Regions from separate parts of the Alkalimarinus coralli genome, predicted to be linked through region 2. Evidence: predicted binding sites of a transcription regulator. Region 2 holds the regulator's gene; each other region holds the start of a gene.
What was found. The regulator FliA, encoded in region 2, starts transcription of late flagellar genes. The targets are predictions, from matches to a motif close to CTAAAGNTNNNNNNNNNNNNGCCGATA.
Positions count from the first base shown of each region.

Region 1: a site for FliA is predicted at 2,744-2,770, ahead of flgM (flagellar biosynthesis anti-sigma factor FlgM). Genes of this name have one in related genera too.
Region 3: a site for FliA is predicted at 2,561-2,587, ahead of MY523_RS09975 (flagellin N-terminal helical domain-containing protein). Genes of this name have one in related genera too.

Region 1 covers NZ_CP096016.1:2,046,457-2,050,891, forward strand. The annotation lists gene MY523_RS09065 (CheR family methyltransferase) at 1-672, opposite strand, end outside; gene MY523_RS09070 (chemotaxis protein CheV) at 745-1,680, opposite strand; gene flgA (flagellar basal body P-ring formation chaperone FlgA) at 1,850-2,605, shown strand; gene flgM (flagellar biosynthesis anti-sigma factor FlgM) at 2,807-3,130, shown strand; gene MY523_RS09085 (flagella synthesis protein FlgN) at 3,144-3,617, shown strand; gene MY523_RS09090 (cyclic di-GMP-binding domain-containing protein, MshE-related) at 3,734-4,435, opposite strand, start outside.
Region 2 covers NZ_CP096016.1:1,085,930-1,090,364, reverse strand. The annotation lists gene MY523_RS04840 (chemotaxis protein CheA) at 1-346, opposite strand, end outside; gene MY523_RS04835 (protein phosphatase CheZ) at 358-1,146, opposite strand; gene cheY (chemotaxis response regulator CheY) at 1,161-1,547, opposite strand; gene MY523_RS04825 (RNA polymerase sigma factor FliA) at 1,723-2,454, opposite strand; gene MY523_RS04820 (MinD/ParA family protein) at 2,466-3,278, opposite strand; gene flhF (flagellar biosynthesis GTPase FlhF) at 3,752-4,435, opposite strand, start outside.
Region 3 covers NZ_CP096016.1:2,256,896-2,261,330, forward strand. The annotation lists gene MY523_RS09970 (flagellar protein FlaG) at 1-257, opposite strand, end outside; gene MY523_RS09975 (flagellin N-terminal helical domain-containing protein) at 354-2,441, opposite strand; gene MY523_RS09980 (flagellin N-terminal helical domain-containing protein) at 3,034-4,435, shown strand, end outside.

The sequences.
Region 1 (4,435 bases), 960 kb from region 2:
CACGTTTCTGCAAAAAATCACATCAAACTTACCAAGAATTGAATATCGATCCAGCAGATTCAACAATCTGAAATCAATCTGGCGCCGAAGCTCTGGTTTGATTTTCCACGTACCCGCTTGCTGCTCAGTAAAATAGGCATTCAGCCGCTCTTTCGACAACCCCCTACCAATAGCCAGCATCTCGTATTCGCCAGACTTGGCATTGGACAACACTGTCTGGGATATATCAGTGGCGACCACTTGAATACCATTCTTAAGCTTGCCGGGTTTGGCCCGTTTAAACTCATCTGCAACCATGGTCATCGAATATGGCTCTTGGCCTGTGGAACAAGCGGCAGACCATATTCTAACGGGCTTAATACCTCGCTTATCCGCAAACTCAGGAAGCAAAATATCACTTAATATTCTAAACGGATGATTGTCCCTAAACCACAACGTTTCGTTAGTGGTCATCGCATCGACCACCCGCTCTTTCAACCCTCTGGCAGATATTTTCTTCAATTGCTGAACCAGCGCCCCAAGGGATTCAACCCCCTCCTCTTCCATGATTTTCCTTAGTCGACTTTTTACCAGATATTGTTTGTTATCGCCCAGCAGTATCCCGCAAGCATCCTGCAAAAAGTCCCTAAACTGCTGATATTCGTCGGCTGCCCCTGGCGGGGGTGAGCTCAAGCGTGTCACCATAAATGTTTTAGTCCAAACAAAAAATATTGTTATCTAGTGAGCAATGTTACCTAGTGAGTGTCAGTGATGTAATTGGTCTACGACTGTCATAACGCGCTCAGCCAATTCATCCGGGCTGAACTTAGCCATAAAATCATCTGCCCCCACCTTTTCAACCATCGCTTTGTTAAAAACACCGCTAAGAGAGGTATGCAGCATGATATAGAGGTCAGCCAATCGAGGGTCTGCCTTGCAGTTGGTTGTGAGGGTGTAACCATCCATCTCAGGCATTTCAACATCAGATATCATCAACGCAAGGTGCTCTTTAATGTCAACGCCTGCCTCCGCCTGCTCACGCAGGTAGTTGAGCGCCTGCTGACCATCATTTTTAGTGATGACCTCAAACCCTACAGCCTGCAAGCAGTTTTGGATCTGTTTACGGGCGACCAAAGAATCATCAACCACCAGCACCCGAAAACGCTGCGCCTTTTCTGTTTGTTCTTCTGTAATAATCCCTGCTGTGACGGTGTCTTCTACAGGGGATACTTCTGCGAGAATTTTTTCAACATCGATAATTTCAACCAACTTGTCATCTAACTGAGTCACAGCAGTCAGATAATTCTCCTTACCTGCCCCCTTTGGTGGTGGGTGAATTTCCCCCCAGTTCAGGTTAACAATACGCTCAACGCCCCCGACTAGAAAGCCCTGAGTTTTACGGTTGTACTCGGTAATAATAACGAAGCTACTGTTTATCTGGTCTTCAGGTATAGGTGCTTGCCCGGTCGCCATTCCCATATCCATAATAGGAATAGTTCCCCCTCTTATATGAGCAACGCCTCTCACCACGGGGTTACGCTTTGGCATCATTGCGAGCTTTGGACACTGCAATACTTCTTTAACTTTAAAGACGTTTATACCGTATATCTGTTCGCCTCGTAATCGAAACAACAACAACTCAAGTCGATTCTCGCCAACCAGCTGAGTTCTCTGGTTAACACTATCCAAAACACCAGCCATAGGTGTATCCCCTGCTTTTTTCTGAATGCTAAAAATTCAAACAAACGGCTAAAGTCCATTGACACGTTATAGTCGATACATTGTGTCGTATTGGCCGCTATTTTTTATATCGGCACACTGTTTGCTTACTTTACAAACAATCTTATTCAATATGTCAAATGGTGTTCATGTGCCTTGTTTAGACAAATACTGCTTACTTCTCATTAGCATAGGCCATTTTTTAAAAGTTCGCAGAGCTATTTTAGTTCTATTGTTACTTTTCAGCATCACACCTGTTAATGCATCTACTTTTAGCGAATGGGCTTCTCAAGAGACCCGTTTTTTTCTTGATGAATATAGCCAAACACTCGCCTCGGAAAAAAATTACCGCTCCAATTATAAAATCGGCAACATTGATCCGCGTTTGAATCTCACAAAATGCAGTACGCCTCTTTCCTTTACCTTTCAGGGCGACCCTTTGGAGAGAAACAAAAATACAATAAAAGTGGTTTGCAGTGATAAAAAGCGATGGTCAATATTTGTCGGTGCTGAAATTAATATATACAAAGAGGTCTGGGTGGCAAGCCAGACGCTGCCACGGGGCCAAAGGGTAAAAAAGTCCGACCTGGAACGCGCTGAAATTCAAGTCAATAAGTTTCGAAAAGGCTACTTTGTTAATCAACAAAACATCGTAGGAATGCTTTTACGACGATCAATCCAGGCCGGTGACGTTTTCTATCCAGGGCTGCTACTACCCCCTAAAGTGGTTGCGCGAGGCGACACCGTTGTTATAAGCGCGCTATCAGACACGATATCCGTTCAGATGATGGGCACAGCGATGAGTGACGGCAAACTGGGCCAACAAATACCGGTGAAAAATAAAAAATCTCAACGAGTCGTTAGGGCAACGGTGATATCAAAGGGGCAGGTTGTTGTTCCGATGTAATGCGTTGTCAATCAAACTGAATTATCTAAAGCGAGTCAGAAACCAATAAACAGAACCTGTGACAGATGTTATTATAGAAGCGAGGCGGCTTATTTCGATAGTTAAATTGCAGTCGTTGAAATAAAATAACGTTTATTATTAAAGTTCTTAAAAGTTTGGTCGATAAGTTAAGCAGAGTCTATTAATTAAAGGTTTACGATCATGGCAATCGACATTAACGGAATAAACCCGAACCGACCGGGTAGCTCCCAAAGCAGGAGTGTTGAAACTCAGCAGCCTCGTCAAAAAGTTGACAACTCAGCACAGGACAAACAGCAGGCACCGACTGAAAAAAGAGGTGAAAGCGTAAGTTTCAGTGGCAAAGCAAAAGACTTTCAGCAAATTGAAGCGAGCTTGAAAAGCTTACCTGAGGTAGATTCAGATAAAGTGGCCAAGATACGCGCGGCCCTAGAAGACGGAAGCTATACTGTCTCACCTGAAAATGTGGCCCAGAAAATGCTTGATATGGAGAAACACATTTTCTGAGAGTAAGTAAGTTATGCCGCTTTTAATTGATCGACTCAAGACTCTGCTGCAAGAAGATATTCAAGACCTTACCCGCTTAAGCGAACTGTTAAACAAAGAGCGCACTGCTTTAAAAGAGCGCTCTAACGACTCTCTCAAGCTACTAACCAGCGAAAAATCCTCCCGAATAAAGTCCATCGAGCATCGCGCTAAAGAAAAAGCCAAACTATTCATTGATGCCGGCCATCAGATTAGAAAGGGTGAATTTGAAAAAGTAATCGCCGATATTCCTGACCCGGAACTACAAGCATTGTGGAGAAAGGTGAATGTAGGGCTAAGATTCTGTCAAGATCAAAACACCATCAATGGAAAGGTCGTCAGCCACTCCCTTAAGCGCGTTAACAAGCTAATGGATATTGTGAGAGGGCAGCATAACAAACCCAACCTTTACGGTTCATCAGGCAAAGAAAGCTCTATTGGTGGGCTTAACTCAATAGCAAAGGCCTGATCAATTTACTGACCAGGCCTTTAATTTAGAATGTCTGTTTGCTTTGGAATGGTCTCTCGACTGCTGAGAGCTTTAAACTACAGAGACAGAAACTAAGAATACTCCTTATGCGTTTATTATCTTACCGTTATGGTTACGGAAGAATCGGCAGAGAAGTTAATATCACTCATATACACACTTCCGAACGACGCACTTGTTGGCCCAGCCCCTGCGACTCTGATATTTTCCAGGCTAATCTTGTCAATATGAGTAGGGAGTGCCAACTTCATCTTGCCAGGTTCGAGCATTTCAAAACCAGGCTTACTGGTATCATAAACGACACCTTCTACCTTTGAATCCCACGCCAACATATTAGTCACCGGAACAAACACGTTCGTCAGGTTTTTTAAGACCTTAACAGAATCTGGCTTCTCTTCGTTGTTAACCATCTGCATTAAGTTTTGAATGTCGTCAGTGATACCTTGCGCTGTCACACCCGCCAACGAGTCATCATCAAGGGCTTTCATGCCAGTTTTGGACTTAAATGCATTAATCTGCTCGCCAGCTATTGCATCACTGCTGGCGTTGCTTGTCTGGGTTGAAGCGGCAAACGCAACCATAGGCTGAAGTGGCGTTACAACCATAGCTACAAATGCAGCCGTATAACGATAACGCTTTTGATGCTTTAGCGTTCGATCCAGGTCTCGGTCTGTAATCAAGCCTTGGCAAACCAGCACCTCACCTAATCTTTGACCAGTCCTTTTCTGCTGAGCCAGTGCGCTATCAAGCTGCTGTTCAGTAATATAACCCCGATTAACCAGTAACCGACCAAGACGGGA
Region 2 (4,435 bases):
CTGCGGGAACCAGCTCTTCCCGATTTCTGCACTGTTCGAACATTTCATTAACGGCATCTAACGCCTGCAGTACCACGTCCATCAATTCGGCAGTAACTGTACGCTTACCATTTCGAAGAATATCGAAGACGTTCTCTGCCACATGGCAGCACTCAACTAACGCATCAAGCTGTAGAAAACCAGCTCCGCCCTTCACCGTGTGGAACCCACGAAATATCGCGTTAAGCAAATCCGTATCATCCGGATTCTGCTCCAAATCCACCAGTTGTTCTGACAGAAGCTCGAGAATTTCACCTGACTCGACTAAAAAGTCCTGGAGAATCTCTTCATCCGCTTCAAACCCCATGCAAGCACTCCTCAAAAACCTAGACTGGAGAGTAAATCATCCACATCATCCTGACTCGAAACCACATCGACACGTTCTTCCGCGTTCATCTGAGGCCCCTCACCACGTTCAATATTCTTTTCTTTTTCTTGTTCTAATCCTTCGTGAACGGTACCTGTAATCTGATCTACCTTACCGGCCATAGCCACTAGGCTTACTAGGTTTTCCTCCACCTCCTGCACCAACCCTGTCACTCTCTTAATGACTTGACCGGTGAGATCCTGAAAATCTTGTGCTAACAATATGTCGGACAAATTACGATAAACTTTATCCGATTGATTGCTTAATTTATCAAGAAACAAGTCCATACGTTTATAAAGCTGACGAAACTCTTCAGGCTTCATCTCTCTGCGACGTAGTTTTGCCCAATCACCTTTTAGAATATCTGCTTCTTCCTTCATTTCCGAAGCAATAGGCATACTCTCTTCTACAAGGTCTAAGGTCTTATTTGCAGCCTTATTGGTCATGTCGACAACATAAGACAAGCGATCAGTCGCATCATCAATTTTGGAAAGCTCTTCCTGACCCGCCCCTCTTGCCGTATCAATATGAAAATTTCTAATTGATTCGTGTAAGGTTCGCGTTAACCGCCCAACTTCCTGGTAAAGACTTTGATCTCGGGTGGCATTTAAGTCTGAGATTACTTTCAACGCTTCTGAAATGTTACCGGAATCAACCAAATCTTTGAGATCAGCGGCCTGGTTTTTAAGCTGCGTTTCAAATCCTGCCATATCCTGCGAGTTTTCTTCTTTATTTGTCATGCACTAACCTGCGCTCAAGAATCGATACGCTCAAAGATTTTATCAATTTTTTCTTTCAGCACCGCCGCAGTAAACGGCTTTACAACATAACCATTTACACCCGCCTGAGCTGCAGCAACAATCTGATCCCGCTTCGCTTCAGCAGTAACCATCAGTACGGGTAAACCTTTCAGATTATCATCAGCTCTTACTGCCTTAAGCAGTTCGATACCCGTCATGCCAGGCATATTCCAATCTGTCACGAGAAAGTCATATTTACCTGTCTGAAGCATTGGCAATGCAGTATTCCCGTCATCCGCTTCATCAGCGTTTGTAAAGCCCAGATCTCTTAACAGGTTTTTTATAATTCTCCTCATAGTCGAAAAATCATCAACTACCAGGATTTTCATATTTTTATCCAAGTCGACCTCCAAAATGCCGAAGCTGGAACCCTTAACAAGCCAGAACTCGATTCAGGCTCATGGTATGAATGTAAGTCTAGCTTGAGTTCGACGGGTATCCAGTTTTTTTTAATGTTAAGCAAAATAACTGCTATCATTTTTCTAAAAAATTCAAGCAGCTATAAGCATGTCAATTTTAGTGCCACTCTATTAACCTAGATCTTAAGCGCAATGCTGCCTGACTGTGTATTTGGCTAACTCGTGATTCACTCACTGAAAGCACCGCCCCAATCTCTTTAAGGTTTAGCTCTTCATCATAGTAGAGCGATAGCACTAATCGTTCTCGTTCGGGTAGTGAGGCTATTGCTTGCACCAACCCCTCTTTAAACGCGTCATCTTGCAATTCTGAATAAGGCGTTTCAGAGGATGCAGCCAACTGATCAACAGCCCCCTCTCCCCCTTCCAGAATTTCTTCAAAGCTAAATAGCTTTCCACTGGCACTATCCTTAATACAGGCATAATACTCGTCTAAGTCCATGTCGAGCTCTGCCGCTACCTCATGATCTTTTGCATCACGACCTTCACGGTCTTCAACCGCTTTGATCGCTTCAGATATCTTACGGGTATTTCTGTGAACAGACCGGGGAACCCAGTCTCCTTTGCGAATTTCGTCCATCATGGCACCACGAATTCGAATCCCGGCGTAGGTTTCGAACGATGCCCCTTTTGATGGCTCATATTTTTTAGAGGCTTCTAACAGCCCCATCATACCGGACTGGATCAGGTCATCCACCTGCACGCTTGCCGGAAGCCTTGCCATCAGATGATAAGCGATACGCTTCACCAGTGGCGCGTGCTGCCGAACCAGACTATCAGCCCGTTCAATATTCGAATCACTATACATCATTTGGCCGTGTACCAATGCCATAAATTAATAATTTACGCCTGCACCAAACGCTCAACAAAAAACTCCAAGTGCCCTCTCGGTGACGAAGGCAAAGGCCAGCTATCCGCTTTTTGCGCTAACGACTTATAGGCTAGTGAAGCTTTTGCACGAGGGTAAGCATCCAATACAGCCCGCTGACGTTGAACTGATTTTTTAACTGCCTCATCGAATGGAATGCTACCAACGTATTGAAGGGCAACATCAAGAAAACGATCTGTTACTTTAACGAGTTTTGAATAAAGGTGACGGCCTTCCTGCTGTGTTTTGACCATATTAGCCAACACTCTAAAGCGATGAATTCCGTAATCTCTGTTTAGTAATTTAATAAGCGCATAGGAGTCGGTAATTGAAGTCGGTTCATCAACCACCACCACAACGATTTCCTGTGCGGCCCTCAAAAAGCTAACCACACTGTCAGATATACCTGCGGCTGTATCCACAACCAATACATCCAAATCGCCTGAGATTTCGCTAAACGCATTAATCAAGCCAGCATGCTCCAAGGGGCTTAAGGAGACCATTTTTTGAGTCCCGGATGAAGCTGGGACAACTTTAATTCCCCCAGGGCCTTCGACCATCACATCTCGCAAGCCACACTCACCTGAAAGAACATCTGCTAAATTTCTGTTCGAAGTAATTCCCAAGAGAACATCAATATTTGCCAACCCCAAGTCCGCATCAAGCACCACGACTCTTCGCCCCATAGAGGAGAGCGCCAAAGCTAGGTTAATCGATACATTACTTTTGCCAATACCGCCTTTACCGCCTGTAACAGCAATAACCTGGACTGGATTTGAATTACTCATACAGGTGTTTATCCCCTATTACTGCAATTTGCTCTATTTCTACAATCTCATTTATTACTACGATCTTAGTGGCACTTACCTAAAACATAATGACTCTGTACTGTCATTCCCGCGCAGGCGGGAATCCATTTGGAACGGAGTCTATAACCCTATGGATCCCCGCGTTCGCGAGGATGACAAGCTTAAGTCAGTGCCATTCACTACGATCTCATTTATTACGACTATCTTATTGCTCTTAACGGAAAAGGCATGCTTCGGCTGAAACTATTCAGTTCTTTGTGCCGCAGCGTTATTTAACGCTTAACCGCTTTAGCTGAAATAAACTACTTTTATTGTTATCACAAACGAAGCGATATATGTTTTCTCAATCGGCCAATTCGATCAAAAAACAGACATTTTATTCACTTAGATAGCTATAAAACAACTAAACTTTTCATCAGTTTAGCAGAGGATACTGTTTTATGTTCTTAATTTCAGGCTGTGTTGCCAAAATACATTGAAGTTAGCTCATTGGCGCGCCCGGTATTATGTATCCGGCCTTGCGTATTAGACAATAACTCTGCTTCAAATTTTTCCTGCTCTTTAAATAACGTAATCGCTTTGCTAACAATGATATGCGCTTTTGCCAAATGAATATCATCGGGTATTTTTTGCCCATCAGTCACATAAGCGACCGATAAACCGCTTAAGTAAAGGAAACTAATTACCTCACCCAGGCTAACAGCCTCGTCCAACTTAGTAACCAGGCACCCTGCCAATCCGACCATCTTATAATAATGGTAGGTGGATTTCATAATCTGGGTTTGTGTTATTGCCGACAGAACCAGATAACTTTGAATATCGAATTTTGAATTACGCAACTCATGCAGCTGCTCAGCCCAATCAGGGTCTTGGTGGTTAAGCCCGGCAGTATCGATAAGTACTAACTTCTTATCCTGTAGCGACTCCAGCACATCGTCCAGCGGGTTTTGTTCATCCACGACTCTAACAGGGATATTTAAAATACGACCAAAGACCATTAGCTGCTCATGCGCGGCTATTCTATATCGATCAGTGGTGATTAACGCAATTGAGTCAGCCCCATGCTCCAACACATACCGCGCAGCCATCTTGCCAATTGTTGTGGTCTTACCTGCACCTGTCTGTCCAACCAATGC
Region 3 (4,435 bases), 1.2 Mb from region 2:
GTCTGAAATTCAAGGTCTCGTTGCACATTCTGAATATAGTCATTCAGCTTGGTCACCGCTCCCTCTAACTGTTTATCCTTTTGCTCCTGACTCTGTTCACCACCCACCTTATTAACATTCTCGGCTGATATGGTGTTAACAGAACCATTCGACTTATCGGATACCGTGGCTGCCTGCTGGGGTTCCTGCTGAGGTGAAGACGCAGACGACCCAGCCCTGGTGGCCAGATCCAAACTACTTAACTTAACGTCATTCATAAAACACCTCTACTCTAAGATCTCTAATAACTAAGTGAAACTTAAAATCCGGCTTTAGCGAAGTGCACTAAAGCCGGTCAAGTTATCGCTTAACTATTATCCCAGTAGTGATAGCACCTGCTGTGGACCAGCATTAGCCTGGGCTAAGATTGAAATACCCGCCTGCTGTAGAACCGAAGATCTGGACAGTGCAGCGGTTTCTGCAGCAAAGTCAGCATCCTTGATTCGAGAATTTGCAGCTGACAAGTTCTCAGAGTTGATCTGGTTTGATGAGATCGTGTTATCAAAGCGGTTTTGGATCGCACCCAAGTTTGCACGCTCGGTGTTAACCTGTGTTAGCGCGTTATCCACTGCCTGGATAGCAGCATTCGCACCAGCAACCGTACTGATATCAACATCTTTCAGCAACGTACCAGACTCAGAGCCACCGTAAGTGCCGACATTTAGGCCAACATTTTCAATATCTCCAGTTTCTGTACCTAAGGTAAATGAGCCTGCTGATTTAAGCACCACACTTGCGACATTTACACTATCAACAAAACCTTCATCGTTAGCAGCACCACCACCGGTAAGCTCTATATTACGTCCATCTTCAGCTACTAACTTATAGCTGTCACCATCCAACACCTCAGCTCTCACACCAGTCTGGCCAGACTTCGCATTGATAGCATCAATAGCGTTAGTTACCTTAGTCGCCACATCTGAACCAGCAGCAATATCAATAGTGACGCCATTAATACCTATCTGCCCAGCTGTGGTTACAGTAATGTCGCCAGAATAAATTGTATTCTCGCCAGCTTCAGCAGTAACTCCTGTGGTATCAGAAATCCGGTTTATCGCTGCAGCTACCGAGATAGCACTCGCATCTGAATTTGCGGTCGATGCAGTATCATCTGACGCAAAAGACTGACCTACAGTCGCTCCATTAATTGTTAAATCACCAGAAACCAATGCAACACGGCCACTTGCTACCGTATCCGCATCACCAACGACACCACCATTTACTCCACTGAAACTTCCCTCTTCAAAACCAGCATTATCTATATCACCCGTTGTAGAGGTAATTTTTATATCTGACCCATCAGCACTCGTAAGTGTGACATTTCCCGTATAGACCTCTTCAGCGCCAGCAGCACCACCGGCAGCCATACCAAGAGCAGCGGTAGTTACAGTCGCCTGACCAAGCTCAATGTTTCTTCCATCTGCTGCACTTAAATCGATTCGGAAGCCGTCATCAGTAGTAACTACGGACGCAGTTACACCTGTTGCATCGGATTTAGCATTCAAGGCATCGGCCACTTTACCCAGCTCATTGCGCACGCCTTCTCCTGCAGTAGCGGCCCCAACCTGAATATCGATGGTCACGCCGTTAATAGAGACATTTCCGGCAGCAGCCGTCATATCCGCAGTGATAGAGGTACCTTCAACAGTATTCTCCGCTGCTGTAGCAGTAACGCCAGTTTGGTCACTTACCGCATTAATAGCAGCAGCCTTAGCAATTGCACTAGATGCCTGCTTAGAAGATGAAGTAGTATCAGCTGCCGCAGATGATGCTCCAACTGCCACTCCGTTAATGTTCAAATCACCAGCAACCAGAGCAGTTGTTTCTGCCGCAACACCTACAGTTAAAGCAGCCTTACTGATATTTGATGTTATACCTGCTGTTTCGGCACTACCTAATGTAGATGTAGTTACTTCCGCAATGTTTACATCAATGGTTTCACCCACGTTTGCACCCACCTGGAAGGTTTGGGCCTGGAAGTCACCATTTAGCAGCTTAACGCCGTTAAAGTTAGTCTGATCAGAGATACGGCCAATCTCATCAATAATCTGTTTTGCTTCGGCGTTTAGGGCTTCACGGTCAACATCAGTGTTGGTTGCGTTAGCAGACTGTACCGCCAGCTCACGTAAACGAGATAAGTTAGTGGTAATCGAGTCCAAACCACCTTCAGCAGTTTGCGCCAGCGATACACCATCACCTGCGTTTCGTGTTGCAACATTCAAACCACTAATCTGTGATTCAAAACGAGTTGATATAGCCAAACCTGCCGCATCATCTTTTGAACTGTTGATACGTAAACCTGAAGACAAACGATTCAATGCTTGTGCATTATCTGACTGAGCATTGTTCAGATTACGTTGTGCGGTTAGCGAGTTAATATTGGTATTTATAATTTGTGGCATAATGTTTCTCCTAGAACCTTCATCAAACAAGGCGCTCTCGTTATTGAGTTACCATATCTCCGCGCCACATCATTAAAAACGTAAGCCGTCGAATGGATAGATACTTGCCTTGTGATGTTTAACGGCACAAATTTGGCGACCTTTAATTTTTAATGTTACGGAATGTAAAAGTAATTGACCCTTGCGTTAAAAACAGCTTTTAAAATAAAAAAAATATCTATAAACCATTGAATTTAAAATATTTAATTACTTTAGTATTTTTAAAAATATTTCTATTTTTTTACCTATTACTCTAAACACTGCTCACACACAAAAGCGGCAATTCACCGCCAAAAGACCGGCAACTTTTCGTATTTATCAGCCCTGTCCTCTTCCCCTTTAAGCCACTCACAAAAATATAAACGCTTATTTTTCATACAGATGCATCATTATTTAAGAAACTGGCACACCACATGCTTTAAGGCTGTTAAGCGCAGATACGGTGTTCTGAACCTTCATCAGTATCGGAATAAAAACTTTAAAGCAGCCGGTAGTTGCTTAACCCATTTAGGGAATGCTGTCCGCCGGTATAGAAGATAAGCAGGAGGGTATAATGCCTCAAATCATCAATACCAATATTGCGTCTATCAACGCGCAGCGAAACCTGAATAACTCTCAGGGTGACTACAATACATCACTTCAACGTCTGTCTTCTGGCTTACGCATTAACAGCGCTAAAGACGATGCGGCGGGGTTGGCAATATCGACTCGTTTTACCTCTCAAACCAGAGGGCTAGATGTTGCCATAAGAAACGCGGGCGACGGTGTTTCGCTTTCACAAACAGCAGAAGGCGCTTTGGGCGCAATGACAGATAACTTGCTAAGAATTCGAGACCTGTCACTTCAGTCTGCCAACGCAACCAATAGTGCAGTTGACCGAGAAGCGCTTAATACCGAAGTTCAGCAGCTAAAAGATGAAATTCAGCGTATTGCTGAACAGACTAACTTTAACGGCACCAAGCTGTTAGATGGCACCTTTGAAGATGTGACCTTTCAAATTGGCGCAAACGAAGGCGAAAGTCTTACCTTTGGCATCGCTCAAACAACTACTGACGTTTTGGGCACCGCCAAAACAGACGGCATTACCTCAAACTCTGAAGTAATACCGACCATAACAGGCACAGCCCACGCTCTCGCAGCGGGAGACTTAGTGATCAACGGCATCGCAGTGCCAGCATCAACCGGTGTAGATGACAGCTTTTCTAATGTTGATAACGAGAAGAGTGCCATCGCTAAAGCCGCTGCAATAAACAAAGTCAGTGAACAAACCGGCATTGAGGCGATCGTTAACGAAACCTCCATCAGCGGCACAACAGGTTTCACCAGCGCTGACCGTGCAGGCACGCTTCAAATAAACGGAATCGATATTGCCGTATCAACTGCTGCGGGGCTTTCAGTCAGTGTAAACCTCGAAAACGTTGCTGCCGCCATCAATGAAAAGTCTGGCCAAACTGGCGTTGTGGCGACCTTTAATGGCAACCCAACAACAGGAATATCGTTAACTGCAGCGGACGGAAGAAACATTTCAATAACCGGTGACGGAACAGTCAACTCTAGCGCTTATGGTTTGCCTGCCAGTTTGGGCACAGGTGCAACAACAGATGCAACAAACTCAAACACCTACTTGGGTACTTACACGCTCGTCTCTTCTGCGGGTAAAGAGATGTCTCTGGATACCAACGCCGACATAGGGAACGCAGGGCTTCAGGTTGGCACGTTTAGTGGCAACAATAGTGGTGCTATTAGTGAAACCCAGCCATCCAATGCACTGGCCACTGGAGACTTAGTCATCAACGGCGTGCCAGTAGGCCCGAGCCTGAGCTCTTTCGACACGGCCTCAAGCGTCGGGAATGACTATAGCGCCATCTCTAAGGCTGGCGCGATCAATGAGGTTGCTGATCGAACAGGCGTAACGGCAGAGGTTAATGCAGCAATTCTCAATGCTGACGCAGCCA